DNA from 2 places in the Mesorhizobium sp. WSM4904 genome. Region 2 is predicted to be linked to the other one. Evidence: riboswitches for the same ligand, from Rfam matches in the RefSeq annotation. Region 2 holds a riboswitch; the other holds the start of a gene.
The links. A riboswitch is a leader RNA that binds a small molecule or an ion and turns the genes downstream of it on or off. The one in region 2 is predicted to bind S-adenosylmethionine.
Positions count from the first base shown of each region.

Region 1 (7,248 bases), 2.0 Mb from region 2:
CAAGAGCATTGCCGCCTCCACCGGCAGCTTCAACGCCGTCGCAGGGATCACACAGCCTCTGTCGCCGGTGGCCGATGTGCGGGGCCCGCTCCGAACCTCGGTGCCGGGCATGCCGCCGCTTTGGATCGACTGGGACAGGCTGAGCGCGACGGTCAAACTGTCCTGGCCCCTGCCGCGGCGCGTTTCGCTGCAGGCCGAAGGCCTGTCGGGCCAGACCGACCCGGCCGACGATTCCGATCCGGCCGAATTGTTCTACGCGGCAAACGCGGCCGGGCAGTTGGAGCCCAAGGAGCAGGACGTCGTCTATACCGGCAGCGTCGGCGATCTCGAGATCAACGCCAACGCGATCGGCGGCCGCGTGCTGCCGGCGCTGGACGGCGGCGGCGAGGCGACGGTGAAGAACGGTGTCGCGCTGATCGCGGCGCCGCCGAAAAGCCTGCGCGGCCAATCGGTCGATATCGCCAAGCTCGACCTGTCGTCGGGAACGGCGCGCGTGACCGTGTCCGGACCGATCTCGGTCGACGCGGACGGCCTGGTCGATGCCAATCTGACGATCAAGCTCAAGGACCCGAAAGCGGTGGCGGCCATCCTCGGCGGCGCCATTCCCGAGCACAAAAGCGAGATCGAGCAGGGTTTTGCCGGCCTGGCCATGCTCGGCAACGAGCCGTCCATGCCGCTCAGGATCGTCAAGGGCAAGGCTTCGCTCGGCTTCATCCCGCTGGGCAAGATCAAGCCGGTCGATTGAGGGCTGCGATGGTGGGACCCGTCAGGCTGCTCAGCGTCGGCGCGTTCACCCTCGACACGATCCTGCGTGTCGACACGCTGCCCACGCATCAGGGCAAGTTCATCGCCAGCGACGGCATCCAGATCGCCTCTGGCATGGCGACGAGCGCCGCCTGCGCCGCGCATCGCCTGGGCGCCAGCGTATCGCTTTGGGCGAGTGCGGGTGACGATGCGGTCGGCGATCGGCTGGTCGCCGAGATCGAGGCGGAAGGCGTCGATTGCAGCCTGATCCGCCGCGTCGCCGGCGCGCGCTCGGCGCTGGCCGCGATCCTGGTGGATGCTCATGGCGAGCGCGTCATCGTGCCGTTCTATGACAGACAAGCGCAGGCCGATCCCGAGACGCTGCCGCTTGCCGATCTTTCCGCCTTTGACGCCGTGCTTGTGGACGTGCGCTGGCCGGGCGCCGCGGCGCTCGCCTTGACGGCCGCGCGGGGCGCCGGCCGCCCGGCGATCCTCGACGCCGACACCGCGCCGGTCGAGGTGCTGGAGCGGCTTTTGCCTTTAGCCTCGCATATCGTGGCCTCGGAGCCGGCGGCGCGTATCGTTTGCGGTCATGCGCTCGACCCGGAAAGCGCCTGCGCCGACCTCGCTTCGCGCACCGACGCCTTTGTCGCGGTGACAGGAGGCGCCGCCGGAACCTGGTGGCACGACCAAGAAGCCGGCCGCATCCGCCATGTCGAGGCGCCGAAGGTCAAGGCGGTGGACACGCTGGCCGCCGGCGACGTCTTCCACGGCGCCTTTGCCGTCGGTCTTGCCGAAGCCATGCCGCCCGAGCAGGCGCTGCGCTTTGCCAGTGCCGCCGCCGCGCTCAAATGCCTGCGCTTCGGCGGCCGGCTCGGCGCGCCGAACAAGGCCGAGACAATGGCGATGATGGCAGCCCACTGGCCGCCGTCGGCCCAGGGCTAGTGGCACTGCACAGGGATTTGACCGATCAGCTCCGTTTGCGTTGGCAGGCGGTATGCGTTGGAGGTTGGCCTAAACGCCCATCGCGATCGTCATTCCAGGGCGGAGCAGGAGCGAAGCTCCGTCGCGAAGACCTTGGAATCCATGCCGTTACCTTCGCCAGGGAGTGCAACGGAGTAGAATTCTGCACCGTGGCGGCACTTCCAAGTCACGGAATGGATTCTATGGTCTGCGCTGCGTCGCTTCGCTCCTTGCTCCGCCATAGAATGACGAGGTTGGAAAGGCTTCAGCCAATCTCCAAGGCTGCCAATGCAGACGTAGCCGACGCATCAAAATCCGGTGCCGGGAAATTAAGGAACCCGCCTACGATTTGACCGGGTGTTCGACCGCCTGACGTCCGAAATCCGGCACGTCGATGTCCTGGCCGGCCTCGATGATCGAGCGGCGGATGGCGCGTGTGCGGGTGAAGAGGTCGAACAGCTTCTCGCCGTCGCCCCATCGGATCGCCCGCTGCAGCGAGGCAAGATCCTCCGAGAAGCGCGCCAGCATCTCAAGGATCGCGTCCTTGTTGTGCAGGCACACATCGCGCCACATGGTCGGGTCGGAGGCAGCCAGTCGAGTGAAGTCGCGAAAGCCGGAAGCGGAGTATTTGATGACTTCCGTCTTGGTCACCGATTCCAGGTCGTCGGCGGTGCCGACGATGTTGTAGGCGATGATGTGCGGCAGGTGCGAGACGATCGCAAGGGTCATGTCGTGATGCTGCGGGTCCATCGTGTCGATGTTCGAGCCGCAGCGCCGCCAGAATTCGGAGAGCTTCTCCAGAGCCTTGGCATCGGTTCCCGGCAGCGGCGTGAAGATGCACCAGCGGTTGTCGAAGAGATCGGCGAAGCCGGCGTCCGGACCCGACTTTTCCGTGCCCGCCAGCGGATGGCCCGGGATGAAATGCACGCCCTCCGGCACATGCGGCTCAATCTGCGCGATCACCGAAGCCTTGGTCGAGCCGACGTCGGTCAGGATCGCCCCCTTCTTCAGCGCCGGCGCGATCTCGGCGGCGACCTCGCCGGACGACCCGACCGGAACCGAGACGATAACGAGATCCGCGTCGCGCGCCGCTTCCTTGGCCTCGGTCGTGTAGGAATCGCCGAGACCGAGTTCCTCGGCCCGCCTCAGCGTCGATGTGCTGCGCGTCGCGATGGCGATATGGCGCGCCAGGCCTTCGCGGCGGATGACGCGGGCGAGCGACGAGCCGATCAGGCCGATGCCGACCAGCGCTATTTTCTCGAACATCGGTGAGGTCATGGTGTTCTAGCTTTTCAGGAAATTCGTCAGCGCTTCGACGACGCCGCGATTGGCCTCTTCGGTGCCGATGCTCATACGCAGCGCATTGGGGAAGCCGTAACCGGTGACGCGACGCAGGATGTAGCCGCGTGCGCTCAGATAGTCGTCCGCCGCCGCCGCCGAATGCCGCTTGTCATCGGGAAAATGGATCAGCACGAAATTGCCGACGCTGGGCGTGACGCGCAGCCCGAGCAGGGTCACCTGCTCGCTGACCCAGGCCAGCCATTTCTCGTTGTGCGCCACGCTGCGCTCGACATGGGCGCGGTCGCGGATGGCCGCGATGCCCGCCTCGATCGCGGTTGCGTTGACGTTGAAGGGACCGCGCACCCGATTGATGGCATCGACGATATGCGCCGGCCCGTACATCCAGCCGACGCGCGCCCCGCCGAGGCCGAGCTTGGAGAAGGTGCGCGTCATGACGACGTTCTCGGAACTGCCCGCCAGCTCGATGCCGGCCTCGTAGTCGTTACGGCGTACATATTCGGCATAGGCGGCGTCGAGCACCAGAAGCACGTTCTTCGGCAGTCCGGCATGCAGCCGGCGCACTTCCTGGAAAGGCACGTAGGTGCCGGTCGGATTGTTGGGATTGGCAAGGAAGACGATCCGCGTCGCCGGCGTGACGGCGGCGAGGATCGCGTCGATGTCGGCGCGCTCGTCGGTTTCCTTGACTGCCACCGGCTTCGCGCCGGCCGCCTGGATGTAGATCTTGTAGACCATGAAGGCATGTTCGGTGAACACGGCCTCGTCTCCCGGCGCAAGATAGGTCTGTGCCAAGAGCCCCAGGATCTCGTCGGAGCCGTTGGAGCAAACGATGTTTGCCGGGTTGAGGCCGTGCACTTCAGCGATCGCCTCGCGCAGCCGGCGGGCGCTGCCGTCCGGATAGACGTCGAGCCTGGCAGCCACGTCCCGCGCGGCCTCGATCGCTTTCGGCGAGGGCCCGAGCGGATTCTCGTTGGACGACAGCTTATAGACCTTCGTCACGCCGGCCGGCGCGGTGCTCTTGCCCGGCACGTACGCATCGATGTCCATGATGCCCGCGCGAGGTGTTGGACGTGCCTGATCCTGCTTCATGTCACAAATCCGTCGAGAAGGCCTTCGAGGCCGCAGCGGAAATACAGGCCGTGGCCCCGAATGTCGAGTGCCGGTGCTTGCGCCACCATGCCGATCCCAGGTAGCTGCCCGTTGACGAAGCGCGGCGCTGGTCCTAGAAGAGCAGCCGGACTTCCCGTGGTGATTTGGCCGGTCGGCTTGCAGCCACGTTAAACAATTCGCTAAAGGGCCGTTTGCAACCTGTAACCGGCTTTGCGAAGGCAGGCCGGTTTTTTGTTGTCCGCCGCCGGCCGGACTGGATGGGGAATGCAAATGTCCGCTCAGCGCGTTGCAAGGACCAACAACGAGGCCGACCATCCGTCGAGCCCGGTGCTGCGGTTCGGTCCCGACAAGCCGCTGAAGCTCGATGCCGGCACGATCCTGTCGCCATTCCAGGTCGCCTACCAGACCTACGGCACCCTCAACGACGCCCGCTCCAACGCCATCCTCGTCTGCCATGCGCTGACCGGCGACCAGCATGTCGCCAACACCAATCCGGTGACCGGCAAGCCGGGCTGGTGGGAGGTGCTGATCGGCCCCGGCAAGATCATCGACACCAGCCGCTTCTTCGTCATCTGCGCCAACGTCGTCGGCGGCTGTCTCGGCTCCACCGGCCCGGCCTCGACCAATCCGGCGACAGGCCGGCCCTATGGCCTCGACCTGCCGATCATCACCATCCGCGACATGGTGCGCGCGCAACTGATGCTGGTCGACCATTTCGGCATCGAGAAGCTGTTTTGCGTGATCGGCGGCTCGATGGGGGGCATGCAGGTGCTGGAATGGGCCGCCAGCCATTCGGAACGCGTCTTCTGCGCGCTGCCGATCGCCACCGGCGCCCGCCATTCCTCGCAGAACATCGCCTTCCACGAGGTCGGACGGCAGGCCGTCATGGCCGATCCGGACTGGCATGGCGGCAAATATCTCGATTTCGGCCGGCGTCCGGAAAAGGGGCTCGCGGTGGCCCGCATGGCCGCCCATATCACCTATCTGTCGGAGGCGGCCCTTCACCGCAAGTTCGGCCGCAACCTGCAGGACCGCGAGGCGCTCACCTTCGGCTTCGATGCCGATTTCCAGATCGAAAGCTACCTGCGCCATCAAGGCATGACTTTCGTCGATCGCTTCGACGCCAACTCCTACCTCTATCTGACCCGCGCGATGGACTATTTCGACCTCGCCGCCGACCATGGCGGACGGCTGGCCGATGCCTTCGCCGGAACCAGGACGCGTTTCTGCCTGGTGTCCTTCACAAGCGACTGGCTGTTCCCGACGGAGGAAAGCCGCTCGATCGTGCATGCGCTCAATGCCGCCGGCGCCTCCGTCTCCTTCGTCGAGATCGAGACCGATCGCGGCCATGACGCCTTCCTGCTCGACGAGCCGGAACTGTTCGCGGCCATCAACGGCTTCATTGCCTCCGCCGCCCGCGCCAGGGGGCTCAGCCTATGAGCGGGTCGCGATTCGTTTGTTCTAGCCGCATTCCTGCGACGCCATCGGCTGCAAATGCCATAAGGCCGGAGGTTGCCTGATGAGCGTCAACCGCGCCCAGCGTGTCGACCTCGAGGTCGTCACCGATCTCATCCCGTCGCATTCGCGCGTGCTCGATGTCGGCTCGGGCGATGGCGTGCTTTTGGAACTGCTGCAGGAGACCAAGCAGGTCGACGGCCGCGGCCTGGAATTGTCGCAGCGCGGCGTCAACGAATGCGTGGCGCGCGGCCTCTCCGTCGTCCAGGGCGATGCCGACAAGGACCTCGAATTCTATCCCGACAAGGGTTTCGACTTCGTCGTGCTGTCGCAGACCCTGCAGGCGACCCGCAACCCGAAGCTGGTGCTCGACGAGCTGCTTCGGATCGGCAACCGCGCCATCGTCTCCTTCCCCAATTTCGGCCATTGGCGGGTGCGCTTCTCGCTGCTGATCAAGGGCAGGATGCCGGTCACCAAGGACCTGCCCTATTCCTGGTACGACACGCCGAACATCCACTTCTGCACCATCCGCGACTTCGTCAATCTGTGCGAAGAGCTCGGCGCGACGGTCGAGAAGGCGACCGCGCTCGACGCCAACGGCCAGAAGATCGGCCTGTCGATGCCGTGGTGGTTCTGGAACTTCTTCGGCCAGCAAGCGGTGTTCTTGCTGCGGCGGTAGTAGCGCTCGAATCTGTTCTCCTCGCTCGCAGCACAGCCGCGAATGTCGGTGGAGCACCAAATATTTGCATTGTTGTTTCTGTCATTTGACAGCGAATTGAGACGGCTATACTGACCTCAATCAGGCAACATGGTGGGTGAACAGCGATGGTCGGCGATCTCCCGACTTATTCAGTCGTCGTGGAAATGGAAAATGCCAAGTCGATCGACTGGGACGAGATCGGCGTTGGGCTGACCATCCTGGCGGATGAAATCGCCTCGGTTTCGGCGGCCGGTCTCGCAAGCCCGAAAGTCGTCATCTCGCACGCCGGGCACGACGCGGACGCCCCGTCGCTGCAGGACCACATCAATAGGGAAGCACCACGGCTGAAAGAGGTGGCCGAGCTTCGCTTCGCCGCCTGTCCCGGCGGCCGCTATTACGAACTCAAGAACAACGGAGTCCTGGCAACCGACACGGACATTGTGATCTTCATGGACTCAGACACGGTTCCGGAACCGGGCTGGCTGTCGATCCTGCTCGGCCCGTTTCAGAAACCCGGGACCGTTTGCGTCAACGGCTATACCTACCTTTTCTACGACGATTTCTTCTCGCGAACCTTTGCGCTGATCTGGTTCTTCCCTATGGCTCGGGGAGACGAGAAATTCGCCGCGAAACGGGCGATCAACGCCAACAACGTCGCCTTCCGGCGCGACTGGATCGCCAGCCATCCCTTCCCGCAGAACAATGGATTCAAGGTTTCCTGCACGCTGCTTATGCATCAGCTTCGCCGCGAGGGTCACGAAATCGTCCATGCCGGCGCACGCGTCTATCACTATCCCCCGCGGGGTTGGCGTTTCTTCTTGTGGCGCGCACTGGTGACCGGCAGGGATGCCGACAGGAAGTTCGTCGAGATCAAGTCCCCCAGTCGCTCTCGACGCATCGCCAAGTCGTTCAGCCGATGGGTGACCAATTCGTGGCGCGTGGTACGACGGGTGATACGCCATGCGCCGCAGACAGGC
Region 1 covers NZ_CP121354.1:1,949,924-1,957,171, reverse strand. Annotated here, with positions in the region: gene QAZ47_RS09265 (DUF2125 domain-containing protein) at 1-745, shown strand, start outside; gene QAZ47_RS09260 (sugar kinase) at 754-1,689, shown strand; gene QAZ47_RS09255 (prephenate/arogenate dehydrogenase family protein) at 2,050-2,985, opposite strand; gene hisC (histidinol-phosphate transaminase) at 2,992-4,053, opposite strand; SAM riboswitch at 4,242-4,319, shown strand; gene QAZ47_RS09245 (homoserine O-acetyltransferase) at 4,387-5,556, shown strand; gene metW (methionine biosynthesis protein MetW) at 5,636-6,250, shown strand; gene QAZ47_RS09235 (glycosyltransferase) at 6,397-7,248, shown strand, end outside.
Region 1: it holds a riboswitch for S-adenosylmethionine, as region 2 does, so the genes downstream of both, QAZ47_RS09245 (homoserine O-acetyltransferase) here and QAZ47_RS31780 (O-succinylhomoserine sulfhydrylase) in region 2, are expected to answer to the same signal.

Region 2 (7,248 bases):
GCGCGACGGCAAGGTGCTTTGGGAAAAGCCGTTCCTGTCGGGCGAAGCGAACATGTCGCACACCATCGCCAATCTCGAGCATCATCACTTCAAATATTCAGCCTTCCGCCAGCCAGGCGACGTGCATGTGCACATGTTCGGCACCGCGACGCTCTCCTTCGCCGACGGCATCAGGACCGAGGCCGGCGACGTGTTCGAGATCGAGGCCAAGGATTTCGGCCTGCCGCTGCGCAACCCGCTGGAGATCGAAAAGCCGGTGAAGGTGGCGGTGAAGGCGCTGTGATCTCGCGAACAACTTGGAACCGGATCAATGGGCCATATTCCGCCAAGCGCCAGAAATCTGGGCATCGCTCTGTTGATCGCTTGCTGGTCATCCGCGGCCTATGGCGCCGCACAATGCAGCAAGACCTCCTATAGCGAGGCGCGCGCCCTGATGACCAACCGACTGCTGGGCACCGGATATTCACGAAATCAAACCAGCTTCCTGATGCGAAATGCCGATCTACGGATTTCACAACTTCGTGGCGCCACATTGAACGACAGAGCCAAGCCTTGCCGCATTGACTCCGCTCGTGCCTATGTTCTTGGGTGCGTGAACGATCAGCTATTCCCGTTGAAGGGATCAAAGGCATCGCTTGATGCCACGCGACAGGCTTCATTCTGGGGTAAAACGCATCTAGCTGGACGCGAGCTGCTTTTTGTCGGCAGCTTCAACGCGTGCCTCGGCGCCGCGAAACAGGCGCTGTTTCGCGGCTGACCGAAGGCAGCTCCGGCTTCAATAGATATCGAAGTCGAAATATTTCGCCTGGATCTTCTTGTAGGTGCCGTCGGCGACGATGGCGTCAATGGCGGCGTTCAGCCTGTCGCGTAGCGCGGTGTCCTCCAGGCGCACGGCGATACCGGCCTCGGTCTCAGTGCCCTTGACGTCGCCGACCAGCTTGCAGCAGCCGTCGCTCGCCTTCTTCATCCAGTCGACCAGCACGAACTTGTCCGAGATGACGGCGTCGAGCCGGCCGTTGAGGAGATCGGTGACCGCCTCTTCCTGGGTCGGATAGAGCTTCGCCTCGGCGCCGGCCTTGCCGTAGACGTCCTGGGCGTAGTTGGCCTGGGTGGTCGAGGCCTGGGCGCCGACCGTCTTGCCGGCGAGAGCGGCAGGCTCGGTCGAGGCGATGTCGCTATCTTTCAAGGCGACCAGCGAAAGCGGCGTGGTGTAGTATTTGTGGGTGAAGGCGACCTGCTTCTTGCGTTCCTCGGTGATGCTCATCGAGGCGATGATGGCGTCGAATTTCTTGGCCTGCAGCGCCGGAATGATGCCGTCCCAGTCCTGGGTGACGATCTCGCATTCGACCTTCATCTGCGCGCAGAGCGCATTGGCGATGTCGATGTCGAAGCCCTCGACCTTGCCGTCCGGCGTGATGGTGTTGAAGGGCGGATAGGCGCCCTCGGTGCCGATCTTGATCTTTTCCGCTGCGCCTGCCGAACCGGCGCCGAGCGCCAGCATGGCTGCGGCCGCTGCCGATATGATCCATCTGGATATCCGCATTTTCGTCTCCCTCGATCAGGTTCTATGCCAGTTACGCGCAGCCAAGCATGGTGCGGTTGGCCAGGCAAGCACAGTCTGGCTGCCGCGGAGCTCAGCGCGCGGCGCGGAAATGCTTGGAGAGCTTGAGCCCTTGCGCCTGATAGTTGGAGCCGAGATCGGTGCCGTAAAGCGCCCGTGGGCGCTTGAGCATATGCTCGTAGACCAGGCGACCGACGATCTGGCCGTGGTCGAGGATGAACGGCACCTCGTGGCTGCGCACTTCGAGCACGGCGCGGCTGCCGCTGCCGCCGGCGGCGGAATGGCCGAAGCCCGGGTCGAAGAAGCCGGCATAGTGGACGCGAAACTCGCCGACTAGCGGATCGAAGGGCGTCATCTCGGCGGCATAGAGCGGCGGCACGTGCACGGCTTCGCGAGAGACCAGGATGTAGAACTCGTCCGGGTCGAGGACCAGCTCGCCGGCGCCGCTCTTGTAGAGCGGCTCCCAGAAGTCGACGACGTCCTGCGCGGCGCGCTTGTCGACGTCGACGAGGCCGGTGTGGTGCTTGCCGCGATAGCCGACAAGGCCGTCCTTGTCGCCGTCGAGATCGATGGAGAGCGCGATGCCGCCGCCGGAGATGTTGGGCGGCTCGGTGGCGACCAACATCTCAGCGCGGTGGAGGTCGCGCAGTTCGCTCTCCGAGAGCACCGCGTTGCCGATGCGGAAGCGGATCTGCGACAGCCGCGAGCCGGCGCGCACGACGATCGGGAAGGTGCGCGGGCTGACCTCGAGGTAGAGCGGGCCATGGTAGCCGGCCGCGATCTTGTCGAACTCGTGGCCGCGGTCGGTCATGACACGCGTGAAGATGTCCAGCCGCCCGGTCGAGCTCTTCGGGTTGGCGGAAGCCGACACTTCCGCCGGCAGCGCCAGGCTCTCGAGCAGCGGCACGATGTAGACGCAGCCCGTCTCCAGCACCGCACCTTCGGCAAGGCTGATCTCGTGCAGCTTCAGCCGGTCGAGCTTGTCGGCCACCAGATGATCGGGACCGGGCAGGAAGGAGGCGCGCACACGAAAGGCGGTGTCGCCGAGCCTGAGATCGAGGCTGGCCGGCTGGATCTGGTCGCTGTCGAGCGCGCGCGGCGACTTCAGCGCATTCGCCTCAAACAGCGCCGCGATGTCCTGATCCGGAAGAATGCCTGTCTGCCGCAAGGTCTGGCTCCGATCGAAGGCCGGGCAAGCGCGTGGTTCTTTTGCAGGCTCCTGCCGAAAACCGTAAACGGGCTTGCGCTACCTGCCTGGTACAAACCTCTTAATCAAGCCGGCAATTGACGCAAGCGTGGCGCGGGTCTAAAGGGTCGTTATCCCGTGGTGATTTGGCCGGTCGGCTTGCAGCCACGTTAAACAAGTCGCTAAAGGACCGCTGGCCGCGAGGCCATATGGACCGGTTGCGACATCGCGGCCGGTTTTTTTGTGTTTGGACTGTTCTTTGCGAGTGGAATTAGGGCGATGACCAAGACGCGTAACTGGAAGCCTCAGACGGCACTCGTGCATGGCGGCACACTGCGTTCCGGCTTCGGCGAGACCGCCGAGGCGATGTACCTCACCCAGGGCTATGTCTACGAAACGGCGCAAGCCGCGGAAGCCCGCTTCAAAGGCGAGGAGCCGGGCTTCATCTATTCGCGCTACGCCAACCCGACCGTCGACATGTTCGAGAAGCGCATGTGCGCGCTGGAAGGCGCGGAGGATGCCCGCGCCACTGCTTCCGGCATGGCAGCCGTGTCCGCCGCCCTGCTCTGCAGCGTGAAGGCGGGCGACCACATCGTTGCGGCGCGGGCGCTGTTCGGCTCCTGCCGCTGGGTGGTCGAGACGCTGGCGCCGCGCTACGGCATCGAGGCGACGCTGGTCGACGGCACCGACATCGCCAACTGGGAAAAAGCGGTCAGGCCGAACACCAAGCTGTTCTTCCTGGAAAGCCCGACCAACCCGACGCTGGAAGTGGTCGACATCGCCGCCGTCGCCGCTTTAGCCAATTCGATCGGCGCGAGGCTGATCGTCGACAACGTATTCGCCACGCCGCTGCAGCAGAAGCCATTGCAGCTCGGCGCCCATGTCGTGGTCTATTCGGCGACCAAGCATATCGACGGACAGGGCCGCTGCCTCGGCGGCGTCATCCTGTCGGACAAGAAATGGATCGATGAGAACCTGCACGACTATTTCCGGCACACTGGCCCGAGCCTGTCGCCCTTCAACGCCTGGACGCTGCTGAAAGGTCTGGAGACTCTGCCGCTGCGCGTGCGCCAGCAGACGGAAAGCGCCGGCAGGATCGCGGACTTCCTGGCCGGCCGGCCGGAGATCGCCCGCGTCATCTATCCGGGGCGGGCCGACCATCCGCAGGCGGACGTCGTCAGGAAGCAGATGTCTGGCGGCTCGACGCTGATCTGTATCGACGTCAAGGGCGGCAAGCAGGCGGCCTTCGCCCTCCAGAACGCGCTCGACATCGTGCTGATCTCCAACAATCTCGGTGACGCCAAGAGCCTGATCACCCATCCGGCCACGACGACGCACAAGAACCTGAGCGACGAGGCGCGCGCCGAACTCGGCATCGGGCCCGGCACGCTCAGGCTCTCCGTCGGTCTGGAGGATACAGACGATCTGCTCAACGACGTCGAACAGGCGCTGAGGGCAGCGCGGTAACGGTGGCCGCAAAGAGATTGCTTGAGCCGCAGCCGGCTCAGGCAATCTCTTCGAGTTCGGTCATCTCCCCGGTGCGGATCGTCATGGCGTTGCCGCGCCATTCGACGACGCCGCCCAGCCAGCCGCGCGACCAGACGATGGGAAGCATGGCGTCGCGCACGATCATCGCGGTGACGCTGCGCGGCGACAGGTACCAGCCCTTGGACCATGCAAGCAGGCACTCCGGCACATAGGCGACCGCCAGCACGCAAAGCGCCGTGGTGGGGAGGCTGACGCCGGCGCTTGCCGCCGCAATCAGCGCGAAAATCAGCGGCACAACCACGCCGGTCAGGATCTCGGGCGCGAAGAACTGCGGGAAGGTGACGCGGCGCAGCCGCGCCCAGCGCGCCTGGCGCGACCAGACTTCGGCGAGCGTGCGCTGGCCGAGCGGCTGTTCGAAGGGCGAGGCCACGAGGTTGACCCGGAGGCCCAGGCTGTTGATCAGCTTGGTGGCCGCCGCATCCTCGGCGGCCTCGGCGGCCAGCGCCTGTATGCCGCCGTTTGCGTCGAGCATCGACTTGTTCCACAACATGCTCTTGCCCTGAGCGAAGCCAAGGCCGACCGCCTCGCCGGCATATTGCCAGCGCGCCTGCAGCGTGTTGAGGAAAGCGCATTCGACCTCGGCCCAGAAGCCGTCCGGCCGCGAGCCGACCGGCGTCGAGCAGACGAGGCCGGTATTCCGTCGCCAGGCCGCCATCAGGTGCTGGACATAGTCCTTGGGCATCAGCACGTTGGAATCGGCGAGAATCACCCAGTCGTGCCGGGCCGCCAGCCAGCCCTTGACGCAGTTGTTGAGCTTGGGATTGGCGCTGATCCTGTCCTCGCCGATCAAGAGCCGCGCCGGCACGTTCGGGAAGCGCGCGATCGCGGCATTGATCAACTTGACCACAGGGTCTTCCGGTTGGGTGACGCAGAAGATCAGCTCATAACGCGGCCAGTCGAGCGAGAAGGCGCGCTTGAGCGTCTCCTCGGCGAATGGCTCGACGCCGCGCGACGGCACGATGATGGAGACCGGCGGCTGCTTGCCGGCGAACGGGGGAATGAGGCGCCTGGGCTTCAATCGCGACGAGGCGAGCAGGATGCTGGCAAAATTGGAAAGAAGAAGGGCTGACGAAGCAAAGGCGGCTGCAAAGGTCAGTTCCATCGAGTTCTGGTCACTCCGGAAGGGCCGCCCGCGGCCGTTTCATCAGTCGACAGAGCGCCCGAGTCGCCCGCATAGTTTCTGCACACCAACATTGTCATGTGTCACTTAAATGACATTGTTTTTAGGCAACTGCGCTAGAATCTGGCAGGATGGACGGCGCTTCGTGTAACAACCGCGGAGCGCGGTAAATGTTCCTAGCCGGCAAACCGGAGTGGCCCATGTATCGCGCCGTGACGCGCAACATCGAAGTGCAGGTCAGGCCGTTCTATCTGGAGGATCGTTCCGATCCGTCGGAGGACCGCTACGTGTGGGGCTATCAGGTGACGATAGACAACCGGTCGGACGAGTTCGTGCAGCTTCTGTCGCGCTATTGGCACATCACCGACGGACGCGGCCGCGTCGAGGAGGTGCGTGGCGCCGGCGTCGTCGGCGACCAGCCGGAGCTCAACCCGGGCGACAGCTACCAGTACACGTCGGGATGCCCGCTCTCGACGCCGTCCGGCATCATGGTCGGCCACTACACGATGCGCAACGGACGCGGCGAGACGTTCGATGTCGCCATCCCGGCCTTCTCCCTCGATATGCCGGGGACGAGGCGCACGGTGAATTAGCGAGTTTGGCGATTGGCGAAAATGCCCGCGACAGCCTCTTTCTCCTGTTTTACGCTACGCTATGCACACATCTTCTTCTGTGACTGGCGTGACTGATCGGGCTGAGGCTTGATTGCCACGTGGTTCCCCCAATCCGTCGCTGCTTCGCAGCGCCACCTTTCCCCCTCCGGAGGGAAAGGAAGGGAACGTTGCTGGACGAGCGCTGACGGCAAAGAGCTTGGCGCCTTTCCTCTACCCCGTCGATCGGGGGAGAGGTGGCTCGGCGAAGCCGAGACGGAGTGGGGGTCGACCAGCGCTACTTAGACAATGCATGCGCCAAGCTGCCATGCACGCTATCGCCAAAGACCAGCCGCTTGGAAATGTGTGCACGCCGTAGCCGTTTTACGGGGAGAAATGCCCGGCAGTGCAATGTGGGGCGGCGCCAAGGTTTCGATTTCTTTCGGACGGAGCGAGGGGTTCCGACATCGCCGACGTTGGCACTGCCCCTCATCCGCCCTTCGGGCGCCTTCTCCCCGTGGAACGGGGAGAAGGAAAGAATTTCACTCGCCCGCGAATTCCGCCGGATCGAAGTCGTACTGCGTCGAGCAGAACTCGCAAGCGACATGGATGCCGCCGTCCTCGGTGCTGTGCTCGATCTCCTCGGCCGAAAAGCCTTCGAGGATGCCGCGGATCTTCTCGCGCGAGCAGGAGCACTGGTCGGCGACGGGAACGCTGCGGAAGACGCGCACGCCGTGCTCGTGGAACAGCCGGTAGAGCAGCCGCTCGGCGCCCACCATGGGGTCGATCAGCTCAGTCGGCTCGATGGTGCCGAGCAGCGCCAGCAATTCCCGCCATGAATTGTCGGCCGGTTCGTGCGCCACGTCTCGCGGATCGCCGTCGCCACCCGAAATATCGGGCACGCGCATGCGCTCCGGCGCCTGCGGCAGGAACTGCGCCAGGATGCCGCCCGCGCGCCATTGCTCGCGGGCGCCGCCCGGACCCGGCGTCACCAGCTTGGCAACCGACATCCTCAGATCGGTCGGGATCTGCTCGGACTGGCGGAAGTAGGTGCGCGCGGCGTCCTCCAGCGACGTGCCGTCGAGTTGGACGATGCCCTGATAACGCTGCGTGTGGGCGCCCTGATCGATGGTCAGCGCCAGAACGCCGGTGCCGAGCAGCTTCTCCTGCGAAGTCTCGCCCGAGGCCACCAGCGCCTGCAGCCGGTCGGCGTCGAAGCGCGCATAGGCGCGCAGCGCATGCG
Region 2 covers NZ_CP121354.1:6,581,739-6,588,986, forward strand. Annotated here, with positions in the region: gene araD1 (AraD1 family protein) at 1-283, shown strand, start outside; gene QAZ47_RS31765 (hypothetical protein) at 311-757, shown strand; gene QAZ47_RS31770 (ABC transporter substrate-binding protein) at 776-1,501, opposite strand; gene QAZ47_RS31775 (2'-deoxycytidine 5'-triphosphate deaminase) at 1,635-2,729, opposite strand; SAM riboswitch at 2,876-2,953, shown strand; gene QAZ47_RS31780 (O-succinylhomoserine sulfhydrylase) at 3,027-4,214, shown strand; gene QAZ47_RS31785 (ceramide glucosyltransferase) at 4,252-5,397, opposite strand; gene apaG (Co2+/Mg2+ efflux protein ApaG) at 5,616-6,008, shown strand; gene QAZ47_RS31795 (Hsp33 family molecular chaperone) at 6,548-7,248, opposite strand, start outside.